DNA from 4 places in the Leuconostoc sp. XM4 genome. Region 3 is predicted to be linked to each of the others. Evidence: predicted binding sites of a transcription regulator. Region 3 holds the regulator's gene; each other region holds the start of a gene.
The links. Region 3 encodes LexA, which represses DNA repair genes until DNA is damaged. Its sites were predicted from a motif close to CNAACANNTGTTNG; they were not measured.
Positions count from the first base shown of each region.

Region 1: the regulator LexA is predicted to act here: its motif matches at 1,332-1,345, upstream of RHP64_RS04855 (Y-family DNA polymerase).
Region 2: the regulator LexA is predicted to act here: its motif matches at 1,300-1,313, upstream of RHP64_RS04105 (type 1 glutamine amidotransferase family protein).
Region 4: the regulator LexA is predicted to act here: its motif matches at 1,177-1,190, upstream of RHP64_RS03810 (DNA polymerase III subunit alpha).

Region 1 covers NZ_CP134507.1:968,263-971,479, forward strand. Annotated here, with positions in the region: gene RHP64_RS04845 (Type 1 glutamine amidotransferase-like domain-containing protein) at 1-417, shown strand, start outside; gene RHP64_RS04850 (YczE/YyaS/YitT family protein) at 630-1,280, shown strand; gene RHP64_RS04855 (Y-family DNA polymerase) at 1,384-2,706, shown strand; gene RHP64_RS04860 (hypothetical protein) at 2,699-3,079, shown strand; gene RHP64_RS04865 (hypothetical protein) at 3,066-3,217, shown strand, end outside.
Region 2 covers NZ_CP134507.1:813,009-816,225, forward strand. Annotated here, with positions in the region: gene RHP64_RS04090 (hypothetical protein) at 1-311, opposite strand, end outside; gene RHP64_RS04095 (hypothetical protein) at 552-833, shown strand; gene RHP64_RS04100 (hypothetical protein) at 851-1,222, shown strand; gene RHP64_RS04105 (type 1 glutamine amidotransferase family protein) at 1,363-1,953, shown strand; gene RHP64_RS04110 (response regulator transcription factor) at 2,019-2,696, shown strand; gene RHP64_RS04115 (sensor histidine kinase) at 2,794-3,217, shown strand, end outside.
Region 3 covers NZ_CP134507.1:1,181,209-1,184,425, reverse strand. Annotated here, with positions in the region: gene pyrF (orotidine-5'-phosphate decarboxylase) at 1-499, shown strand, start outside; gene pyrE (orotate phosphoribosyltransferase) at 500-1,132, shown strand; gene lexA (transcriptional repressor LexA) at 1,172-1,810, opposite strand; gene RHP64_RS05990 (YneF family protein) at 2,060-2,296, shown strand; gene RHP64_RS05985 (lysophospholipid acyltransferase family protein) at 2,307-2,945, opposite strand; gene RHP64_RS05980 (tRNA1(Val) (adenine(37)-N6)-methyltransferase) at 3,005-3,217, shown strand, end outside.
Region 4 covers NZ_CP134507.1:742,016-745,232, forward strand. Annotated here, with positions in the region: gene pepT (peptidase T) at 1-760, shown strand, start outside; gene RHP64_RS03805 (YjzD family protein) at 814-1,011, opposite strand; gene RHP64_RS03810 (DNA polymerase III subunit alpha) at 1,205-3,217, shown strand, end outside.

The sequences.
Region 1 (3,217 bases), 210 kb from region 3:
CAGTTTGAAAGTGCAAAGAAACTATATGGCTATGACTTGATATTCTTGAATGGTGGTTATCCATTTTATCTACTACATTTCTTGAAAAAAAGTGGTGCTGACCATATTTTAAAAGACATTAGTAGGACTGGGGTTCCAATTTTTGGGCTAAGTGCTGGATCAATTGTAATGGGACCTTCCATCGAATATTTGCAATATCTTTATCCAGAGGATAACCAATTTAATGATACAGATTTAACAGGTTTGAACTTAACAAGTACTACAATTTTCCCGCACTTCAAAGAAATGTTAACGCGTGATGCTGATATTGACAAAAAACTAACTTCGTATGAAAATACAACTGGAGTTAAAATCATGAGGCTTAATAATGATCAAGCCTTATCGTGTCATTGCAAAGATAAAGTTCTGATTGATTAAATACCGAATTGGAAACCCTATATATCAAATAACGATTTAATCTCAAAATCCTAACTTTTCGCGTTATACTCAACTTCTTTTAAAGAATAGTGGAACAGGGGTTGTGCTGAAAAAATTACAGATACGCTCAATACAGAACTCGAATCATTAATTGACAATTCACTATCATCCATTTAAACTTTACTTATAAATAATAAGTTGAGGAAAAGAATTTGTTCAATAAAAAATTAAGATCGTATTCTTTTCGTCTTTGTTTGTCTATTGTTGGCACCATTATCATTGCCTTTGGGATTGTTTTATTCCGTTTGGCGAACATGGGCATTGATCCAGCAACAGCAGCAGATGTTGGTATATCAGATACCTTCCATTGGAATTTAGGGAACTATCAGCTTGCATTTAATGCGCTATTGTTCCTTGGCATTTTGTTTTTCGATCAAACACAGTTTGGCATCGGAACATTAATCAATATGTCGTTACCAGGATACATTATCGCTTATTTTACACCGAAGTTTGAACCTATAGTTGGGCGTTGGTTTGGATGCTTTTCTTATCTTGAAAACATATTTTTATTTGTCATTGGTATGTTTTTATTTTCATTAGGAATTGGCATATATACAAGTGTAAATCTTGGTGTTTCCCCGTACGATGCAGTTGCGCCATTGTTCAACAAAAAGAAATGGGCCAGTTATCGTCTGACAAGGTCTGTTCAAGATTTGTTCTTTTTTGTAGTTGCCATTATATTTGGTGGGCCACTGGGTATTGGAACTTTTTTGATTGCCACGTTAACTGGCTATATTGTACAATACTGGCGTCAGCTATTTAAAAAAATAAAACACCACATACAAAAAACGCACAGCTTTTAGTTGTGCGTTTCGTCATTCAAAAATTAAATACAATTTATCCTCTTGCCAAACAGAACGTTTGTTCGTATAATGAATTATACAGCTTTTGTTTTGGAGACAGCATATGGTAAACAAGCAGAAAATTGAATACAACTACACGCAAGAGGAACGACGTGTGATATTTATGATTGATTCTAAAAGCTTTTATGCCAGTGTTGAGTGTGTGGAACGTAACTACAATCCATTAAAAGCATTACTTGTTGTGATGTCAGAACAAGAAAATACCAACGGCGGCTTAGTCTTGGCATCTTCACCAATGGCCAAGAAAATACTGGGTATCACTAATGTTACCCGACAACGTGATATTCCTGTTTGTCCGGACTTAGTGATTGCTCATCCGAGAATGAACCTTTATATTCAAGAAAATCTACGTATTAATAACATCTATCGACAATACACTGATGATGCGCACTTATTGCCATATTCCATTGATGAATCCATCCTTGATATGACACATTCTTGGCAACTATTTGGTAAAACACCAGCAGAAGTTGCTTTCAAAATACAAAAGCAAGTTCGGGCAGAAACAGGTATCTATTTAACTGTTGGTATTGGTGATTCACCAGTCTTGGCCAAATTAGCGCTTGATATTGAAGCCAAACATGCTAAGAATCTGACAGGAATCTGGCATTATGAAGATGTGCCACGGAAGCTATGGCCAATTACTAAACTAACTGATGTTTGGAGTATTGGCTCGCGAACTGCGCGTAAGCTAAATTTGATGGGTATTCACTCAATGTATGACTTATCTCACCAAGATCCATATCTATTTCGTTCGAAACTGGGATTAATGGGTGAACAGTTGTTAGCTTTGTCTTGGGGTATTGACCGATCTGAGCTGACTGAAACAATCAGGCCCAAAAATAAATCATATAGTAATTCTCAAGTTTTACCACGTGATTACAGCCAACAAGCTGAGATTGAAATCGTGATTCGAGAAATGGCGGATCAAGTTGCCACAAGAATTCGTGCCCACCAAAAGCAAACTTGCTTAGTTAGCTTGTTTATTGGTTATTCTTTTTCTGAAAGTGAGAAACAAGAATCACATGGCTTTAGAAAACAATGTCGTATTAGTCCCACCAACGATACCAATGCATTAATGGCTGTTATGATCAACCTCTTCAGAAAGCACTGGCGAGGCGAGATTATTAGACACATCGGGATTGATTACGGTGGCCTAGTTGATGATACTGGAGTACAGCTTAATCTTTTTGAACAACCTGAACACATCCTTAAAACAAACAAAATTGATCAAGTTGTCGACGAAATTCGTCAACGCTTTGGTACTACAGCTTTGATGCGGGCTATGTCTAAAGAAGTCGGTGGAACAGCCATTAACCGAGCTAGTTTAGTTGGCGGACACAACGGAGGCAACAGTTATGACTGACAATGATGATTTCACTACGATAATCAATCGCTACTTCCAAAACGATTACCGAGAACGAGGGAAAATTAAATGGAACGGCTACTTTCTGTCCGACCACACTTCTTCTTTAACCAAAGAGGGCATTCAACGAAATACAATAACTAAGAAATTACCCGCAATATCACTAAATGATGCGCAAGATATTTTACGACACGCTTCTGCTAATTATCATGCCGTAACCGTTCAACAAAATATTAAAGATAACGAAGGAAATCTGATCCCTAATGTGACTGGTTTAATAAATGGTTTTTCCGAATTAGGTGTCTATATTGACCACCAATTCATAGCCTTTGAAGACATTAGAACAGTGGTAAGAAAAAATGAATCCAATTGAAAATATTATCGCAGAGATTAATTCTTTATTCACTAAACAACCTAATACTATTTATGAAGTACGATTGGTTAATCAACGATATGCTAAAAAAGTTAATGTGTTCTTTGAATATTATCGGATTGGACATGCGACTCATTC
Region 2 (3,217 bases), 370 kb from region 3:
CGCAAGTATCTAATTTCAATTTTTTCTCGCTCTAAGGGATTTATGTTTGAAACTCTAATTTGACGATATCGCCACAAAAAGTATGATCGAATAGCCAGTAAAATAATATAATAGCCACCAAATATTAAAAACCATAAAGATAAAAAGAATATACCAATAGTTAATTTGATAAGCGCAAATACCAAATTAGATATTGTGCTTGCGGCATTATATAGAACTACACGATCAGATTTTTCTGAAATGTGATGTCTTAAGTTGTGATGATCAATGATGTCATTAAATTTTGTCGTTATTTTTTTGATGAGCTGCATATGATTATCTTTCGTGGAATGATATATGGCGTCCAGTTAATCAGTTAAAGAATTCAATTCTCATTGTATCAAAAATTTGCTGATAAAACGCAGTAACGCTTAAGATTAACAAATTGTAAACAAAAGTATCGGTATTTTGATTAATAAAACGTCATTAACAAAACCGAAACAAAACCTTAGCAATTTATAAACAAAGTAATTAGATAATTAATTCAATCAAAAGGATAAAGGAGATAAGAGATGGCAATTGTATTAAATATCATTATCGGAGTTGTGACAGGGTTAGGTATCGCATTTTTGGGAAATGTGGTGAAGCAACCTGGTACAGTATTGAGGAAAAACATCACCCTTGGCACTGGTATTTTGTTAGGTAGCTTGGGTGCAGTTTCGGCTGATCAACTACTAAATTACGGACCCACACTGATGGAAACTAACTTTGTACCAGCCATTGCAGGCGGCATAGTGTTATCATTTGTCGGCGTATACGCAGGAAAACGATGGTTACATTTAGGCACAAACTAAAAGGATAGTGGAATCTAATGAAGAAAAATGACTTTATAATCATGCTAGGGTGGATTAGTAGTGGCTTTCTATTCGCAATTGGGATGTGTATGGTTTTACTACCGGAATGGGGCGTAGAGTTACAAGGTGCAATTCTAGGTGGCGTTGGTATTATTAGTGCTCTAGCTGTATTTTTGGCTAAACGTAAAATGGCAGGAAAAGCGTTATGGATTTGGAATACTAGAATCGTAGTAATCAGTTTGTTTGGTTTTGTTAGTGCGATCGTATTTGGATTAGGAATGGTAATGACAATGGTTTGGGGGATGATGACTTTGGGTATTATTCTAGGATTTGTTGGCGTACTGATGTTAGCTGCCTTGCTACCAATGGTTAAGGGATTTGAAGAATAAGGCTGAACTCAATTATTATTTTTAACATTAGAAAAGGCATTGTTGATTATATAACGATGCTTTTTTGTGTCGATATGCGAACTCGTGTTCCCTTTTTCTATATGATAAGCTATTTAAATATTAAGAAAGAGGAATGATACATGAAAACAGCAGTGTTTCTTTTGTTAAACGAATATGCAGATTGGGAAGGTGCCTATCTATCAAGTCAATTAAATCAATTAACCGATTGGACAGTCAAAACTGCTTCCATTCAAAAAACTATACACTCCATTGGTGGTTTTCAGACTAAAGCAGACTACTCTATTAATGAGATTCCTCTAGAAACCGAGTTACTTGTTTTGATTGGTGGTAATTCATGGCATATCAACAGCCTTGAAATTACTAATCTAATCAAAAATCGTTTAGTCGCGGGGAAAACGGTGGCGGCTATTTGTGGTGCAGTTGATTTCTTGGCCAAAAATGGTCTATTGAATGATAAAAAACATACTGGTAATTCAGTATATTTGTGGCAGAGTTATGAGCAATATACAAACTTGTCTAGATTCTTGGAAGAACAAGTTGTAGTAGATGAACCTTTAATTACTGCCAATGGAACAGCAACCTTAGAGTTTACAAATCAAGTTATGAAAACAGTTCACGCACTGCCAGTAGATCAAATTGATAAAACAACCAATCTGTACAAACTGGGATTTTACAAGTATTGTGACAAATTCGGTAATCCCTATGCTTAGCGAATGAGCTTGCATTTATTCATGATTTGGTTTACCTTCAAGTAAGTAAATAAAGGACACAAATTATGAAATATAAAATTTTTATAGTTGAGGATAATCAAGAAATCGTAAGCCTGCTGAAAAAGGGTTTGATTAGTTGGGGACTAAGTGCAGTTAGTTGTAAAGATTTTAATCAAGTTGAAGAGGAAATTACAATGCATTCACCACATTTAGTGTTGATGGATATTAATTTACCTTACTATAATGGCTTTTTTTGGACACAGAAAATACGTCAAAATAGCATGATACCGATAATTTTTTTATCTAGTCGTGATGAAGAAAGTGATATGATTCTGGCTATGAATTTCGGCGCAGATGATTACATTACTAAGCCGTTTAACATAGATTTATTAATCGTAAAAATTAATGCATTGCTGAGACGCGAATATAGCTTTAGTGTAGAGAAAAAGCATTCTCAATTTCAAGGTTATACCTTGAATATTATTGATAATCAGTTAATATATGACAGTCGAGAGGTAGTTCTCTCCAAAAATGAAACAAAGCTATTGTATCTTTTATTTACTCATCCAAATCAACTTGTTACCAGAGAGGACATTATGGCTACTTTGTGGGATAACGAGATGTTTGTTGATAAGAATACGTTAGCGGTCACGCTAACGAGATTGCGTAACAAAGTAACAGAAATTGGATTTTCAAAGTATTTACAAACTGTCAAAGGTAAGGGGATTAAGCTTAGTGATTAAAAAAATATTTGGCTTAGCGTTGCAGTTTTTATCTGACTTTTGGTATCTGTACGCCTCATTTATGTTAACTTTTCTTTTGCTAATGTGGAGCGTGATTATGCGATCACTAAGTTTAGACTCGATGTTCGATGTCCTTTGGGGTGGTTGTTATATTTTAATTGTAATTACTTGTATTTTATTTTGGAAATGGTACCGAGCACACAAGGGACTGATTCAGTTGCTGTGCGAAGAAGAGGTACATACATTATCAAGCATTGCGACCTTGTCTAGTCACGAACGAATGTACCAACAATTAATTAAAAAGCAACAATTGCATCAAGAAAAAATGCAGGCACAGTTAAATGAAGATGCAAATGACATTCAAGATTACTATGCAATGTGGGCCCATCAAATTAAAGTACCGCTGTCCGTTTTAGATTTAATGAATCAAACTGGGACAATTGAAAAATATGAAACTAGTAATCAATTGTTAGTGGTCAATCAGTATTTGGATATGATGTTGCAGTTTATTCGTTTAAAAA
Region 3 (3,217 bases):
CGATATTCCAAACACTGTTGGTCGTGCAGTCGCTAATATATCAAAACTAGATGTACAATATTTAACTCTGCATGCAGCTGGAGGGGAAAAAATGCTAGAAGCAGCTGTTGCTAATAAAAGTGAAGCGTTAAAATTACTTGCAGTGACGCAGCTAACTTCTTTTTCAGAAGCTGAGATACAAGAGATACAATTAACCACAGCAACTACTGAAGAAAGTGTTGCACATTTGGCTGAGCTTGCTTACTCGGTGGGCATAGACGGGACAATTAGTTCACCCTTAGAGGCTGGTTTAATTAAGTCACACACGAATGATCGATTTTTACGTATCACACCTGGTATTCGTTTAGCTGGTGATGAAGCTGGAGATCAAGTGCGTGTGACTACGCCAGGGGAAGCCAAGAAGTTGAATTCAACTGGATTAGTTGTTGGTCGATCAATTACACAATCGACCAACCCAGTGGCTGCATATCAACGTGTTGTCAATGAATGGAGAAAATAAATGACAGACTATAAACAACAAGTAGCTAATGATTTACTTGAAATTGGTGCCGTAAAATTTTCGCCAGAAGAACCTTTCACGTGGGCCTCGGGTATTAAGAGTCCAATATATACAGATAATCGGATGACCATTGGGTTCCCTTCGGTACGTCAAAATATATACAAAGGGCTGTCTGAACTAATAAAAAAAGAATATAGTGACGTTGAGATTATTGGTGGAGTGGCTACTGCAGGTATTCCACATTCAGCTTGGGTAGCTGAAGAATTAAATAAACCAATGGTCTATGTACGTTCAAAACCCAAAGATCACGGGGCAGGTCGTCAAACGGAAGGTGCATTGGTAAAAAATCGTAAAGTCGTTTTGATTGATGATTTGATATCAACAGGTGGGTCTGTGTTGGCCGCAGTAAATGCGGTGCGTAAGGAGGGAGCAAGTGTCCTTGGTGTTGTTTCCATATTTTCTTATGAATTACCAGCTGGTAAAAAAAATTTTGCTGAAGCAGGACTAACATTTAACTCACTGACAACATATTCACAACTAATTGAAACAGCCGTTAAGCGTGGGGATCTCGATAAATCACAAGTTGAAACCTTACAAAACTGGAAGGAAAATCCAAATGCTTGGCAAGCATAATAAAAAGGCTCATCAGAGATGTGCCTTTTTATTTGGTTTTTAATAAATAGCGTCGCGATACAGTCCGATTACTTTTCCTAAAATAGAGACTTTTTGCAAAATAATTGGCGCCATGCTGTTATTTTCAGGTTGTAAGCGATAATGATCGGCTTCACGGAAAAAACGCTTAACTGTCGCTTCATTGTTATCATTCATTGCGACAACAACATCTCCATTATCAGCATTCTCTTGCTTACGTACGATAACTTTGTCGCCATCTAGAATGCCAATGTTAACCATTGAATCACCATGAACATTAAGCATGAATAGGTCACCATCAAATTGCATTAAATTATCTGGGATAGGGAAAAATTCAGTTGCTTCTTCTTCTACTGCCAAAATTGGTGTACCCGCTGTAACCATTCCAAGTACCGGAATTTTTCCGGGTGTGGTTGAAATCCCAAGCATCTCTAAACCAATATCGGTTACTTCAATCGCACGAGCTCTTGGTTTAGAAGCATCTTTTAAAAGATAACCTTTTTTTACCAGACGTTCGATGTGACCGTGAATAGTTGAAGAAGATGATAATCCAACAGCTTCACCAATTTCTCGGACGGTTGGTGGGTAACCATTTTCTGATTGTGCTTCATGAATAAATCGAAGCACTTGAATTTGTTTGCTTTCTTGTGTAATTGCCATGATGGGTTTCCTACTTGTTAAATTTACTATCATCAGTATAACGGAAAAACACGAACAAATCAAACGTTTGTTCGTTATTTTTTTAAAAATTCAACCTAATATTAAATAAATAATAAAAAATTCGTGTTATTTATTTTTGTAACGAACAAAATGGTTCATATTGAAAACGTTAACTCTGCAAGTTATTATAGCACGCCTTTGCTGGCTGTGCTATAATAATTATCAGACATTTTAGTAAGGAGAATATGCATGATTAGCACATGGCTAGCAATTTTGATTGCAGTGTTAACTTTAATTATTGGTTTGGTCGGTGGCTTTTTCTTGGCACGTAACTCAATGAAGAGTTATCTTGCAAAAAACCCACCTATTTCAGAAGAAATGATGAAATCAATGATGATGTCAATGGGACAAAAACCATCTCAAAAGAAATTGAACCAAATGATGGCTCAGATGAAGCAACAAAGTGCCAATTCGCAAAAAAAATAAGCCAATCGGCTTATTTTTTTTCTGAACGTTTTGGATCTACATATTTCCAAGTTGGGTCAATCTCAGCATCTAATTCTTGGAAAGCTGCTTGCATTTGCTCAGTATATTTAGCAATATTTTCCTTGTTCAATCGGTCTTTACGATCAATAATAATTGGCTCACCAAAATTAACTGTGGTATTATTACGTTTGAAAAGTTGACTGAACTTTACAGGGCCTTGATATACAGCTGGTACGATTGCCTTTCCAGCCATTCGTGCAATTAGAATGGAACCTGATTTTAAATCATCACTGTGTCTAGAACCAGAAGGAAACATTATTAAAGAGCGATTGCCATCTTTTAATTCGCGTACAGGTATTTTGATGACGCTTGGGCCAACATTTTCACGATCAACTGGGAATGCGCCGGCTGATTTGATTAACCATGCAAGTGGCTTGAATTTAAATAATTCAATTTTTGCCATGAAAATAAAGTGTTTTGGGTAAGCTGCCACAGCATACCATACTGGATCCCACCAAGTGCGGTGTGGACCAACTAGCACATAGTTATTGTTTTGGGGTATTCTGTCGCGATTCATGTATTTAATGCGGCCAGTAACTGCCCATATTAAAGCAACAGCAATGCCGCGTAAAAAATCATAGAATTTCATATTTATTTACCTCATAAATTAATCATTTCAATTTTACAGATAAACAGAAAGAAACGCAAATGACACAACCATTTCTTAAAGCAAATGAACGTATTGATGGACTTCCATCACAAAATATTAATATCATCCAGAATCCAGACATGTTTTCATATTCCTTAGACGCGATTTTATTAGCACATTTTGCTGATGTAAAGGGAAAAGGGAAAGGGTTATCTGTTGATTTGGGATCAGGTACTGGCGCGGTTGGCCTTTTTTACGCTCCAAAAGTGACT
Region 4 (3,217 bases), 440 kb from region 3:
AATTGCACATCCAGAGATCAAGCATGGTGATTTGCGATTTGCTTTTGGACCAGATGAAGAGATTGGTATTGGTGCCGATCATTTTGATGTTGAAGCATTTGGTGCTGACTTCGCTTATACAATGGATGGCGGACCGTTAGGCGAGCTTGAATGGGAGACATTTAATGCTGCGAGCGCCGTTATCACAATTCAGGGACGAAATGTTCATCCAGGAACTGCAAAAGATACAATGGTTAATGCCATTCAACTAGCATTTGATTTCCATGAACAACTTCCTGTCCATGATCGCCCAGAAAATACTGAAGGAACAGAAGGATTTTGGCATCTTCTAGCAGTTGACGGTAATCCTGAAGAAGCAACCCTGCGATATATTGTTCGTGATCATGATCGAAATATATTTGAAGAACGTAAGCAAAGATTATTAGATATTGCTGATGCCTTTAATCAGAAATTAGGGGAAAAGCGTATTAAAGTTGTATTGAAAGATCAATACTATAATATGGGTGAAATCTTGAAAGATGATATGCGTTCAGTTAATTTGGCTGAAAAAGCGATGAATAACTTAGAGATTAAACCAATTATTGAGCCTGTCCGTGGCGGTACCGATGGTTCAAAAATAACTTTCCTAGGGCTACCAACACCAAATATTTTTGCCGGTGGCGAAAATATGCATGGCCGTTTTGAATATGTTTCTACAACTGTTATGGAACAGGCAACAGACGTCATTTTAGAAATTGTAAAACTTGCACAAGAAAAATAACTTTTAGATAAACAAAAAAAGAGCTCAACTGAGCTCTTTTTTAATCTTGTGATTTATTCTTCAGACGCAACTTCTTTTGGTGCAGCTGATCCTGAAATTGCTGGAATTGCAACTAGCGCAACTTCACCAACAATGACAGCAATGACAGCAACAGTAACAAAATCATAAGTACCAGAATTCAATTGGGATACAATATAACCCAAAATCTCACCAAATATTGCCGACCAAATTGCTACCATAATGTATTTCATGATTTTTACCTCTTTACTGTCATTATAATACACCTTTTTTCACAAATGGCAAGTTTTTAAGGGAATTTAAACAAGAAAATAGAAAATGTCTAATCTGTGATTTTACGGAACCCTAATATTTGTTAAAATTAACGACTTTTCTGTGATTTTTCTGTATAATTAAAGAAAACGGATGTTCGTATAAGGAGTTGAAATGTACGCACCGCTTCAAATTTTAAGCAGTTATAGCTTATTAAAAAATCCAAATACAATTGAACAAATTGTCCAAACGGCAAAGACTCGTGGTTATGAAGCCATTGCACTGGCTGATGTTAATGTAATGTACGGGGCGATAGACTGGTTTCGACAAACAAAAAAGCATGGGATTAAACCTTTATTTGGCTTGACATTAATGGTCAACGGACTTGTGAATACTGCCACGCTATTTCCAGTCGTACTATTAGCTGAGAATCAAGTAGGCTACCAAAATCTAATGTGGCTATCATCAGCCAAGATGACTAGTCAAGGAGATTTTCAGTGGGAAACAATGGTTAAACACTTAGACGGTATAAACATTGTTTTTCCAACTGACAGTGAGCTCGTTCAGCTCATCTCTTCAGGGTATGAGGAAGTTAATAATTATTGGCACCAACTCCTCACCCTTGTTGACGAGCACCATTCTTTTATTGGTATTAATTCGCAAATGGCACCGCAGATACAAGAGAGGTTAGCACAATTTAGCGAACGTACTGGTGGTCATATGATTGCTTTAGATGATATTGATTATCTTAACTCAGATGATGCTTTCACCACTCAAGTTTTAAAAGCAATTGATGCAAATGTTAAATTGGACGATATTAAAATTTTGGCTCAACAACAAGGCTCACATATTTTAAGAGATTTAGCTGTCGTTCAGCAAGAATACCAAGGTACAGAAATACTAAAGACAGCCTATATTAATAACGAATTATTGGTATCAAAAAGCAATGTCAGCATTGAATTTAAAGATACAGCTTTACCACCCTTTGAAACACCATCTGGCGTGACCAACGCACAGTTTTTAGAAACGATTGCTGTCAGTGGATTAAAAAAACGATTGCAAGGACATAACGTGAGTTTGAACTTGTACGAAGAAAGATTGCAGCACGAATTAAAAACCATTGAAGTGTTAGGATTTAGCGATTACTTCCTGATTGTTTGGGACATTGTTAACTTCGCACATAAAAATCACATTCAAACTGGACCAGGACGTGGCTCTGTCGCTGGATCTTTGGTTGCGTACAGTTTACAAATTACCGATGTAGATCCCTTGCAATTTAACTTGCTATTTGAACGTTTTCTAAATGATGAGCGAGTGCAAATGCCTGATATTGATATTGATTGGCCACCAAGCAAACGTGAAGAACTATTCACCTACCTTCATCAAAAGTACGGGAAAAGAAATTTTGGTCAAATTATTACATTTGGTACTTTAGCTTCTAAACAAGCTCTACGCGATGTTGGTAGGGTGTTTGGATTACCAACCCCGACATTGAGCAAGTTGAGTGCTAGTATACCTGAAGGAAAAAATGGACGTAAGGTGTCCATTGATGATGCGCTTAAAGCACCACAATTACAGAATGCCCTTCGTGATATTGATAATGGTAGATTGTTATTACAAACGGCGTTGAAAATTGAAGGCTTACCAAAAAATTACTCTACACATGCGGCAGGAATTGTACTTAGTGCGAATCCTTTGGTACAAACATTACCTGTGCAATCTGGTACGGAGGGACGCTTATTAACACAATTTGAAAAAGATCCGGTTGAACAATTAGGGTTACTTAAAATTGATATTCTAGGACTACAAAATTTAGCCATTTTAAGCCAGGCACTCTATTATGCTCAAAAAGAGCTACCAGAAGGGTTTGATATTACCAAAATTGCTTTAGATGATGCCAAAACCTTAGCATTATTTGCTAAAGGTGACACAAATGGGGTTTTCCAATTTGAATCTGCAGGCATTAAAAATGTGTTGCGAAAGCTGAAGCCAGCCACCTTTGAACATATTGTGGCTGTTAACGCGCTTTATCGTCCTGGTCCTGCACAAAATATTGATAAGTTTATCGCTCGACGCCATGGTAAAGAAGCAGTGACGATCCCAGACCCTAGTTTGAAATCTATTTTGGCGCCCACTTTTGGTATCATTGTATATCAAGAGCAAGTTATGCTAGTTGCGGAATCATAT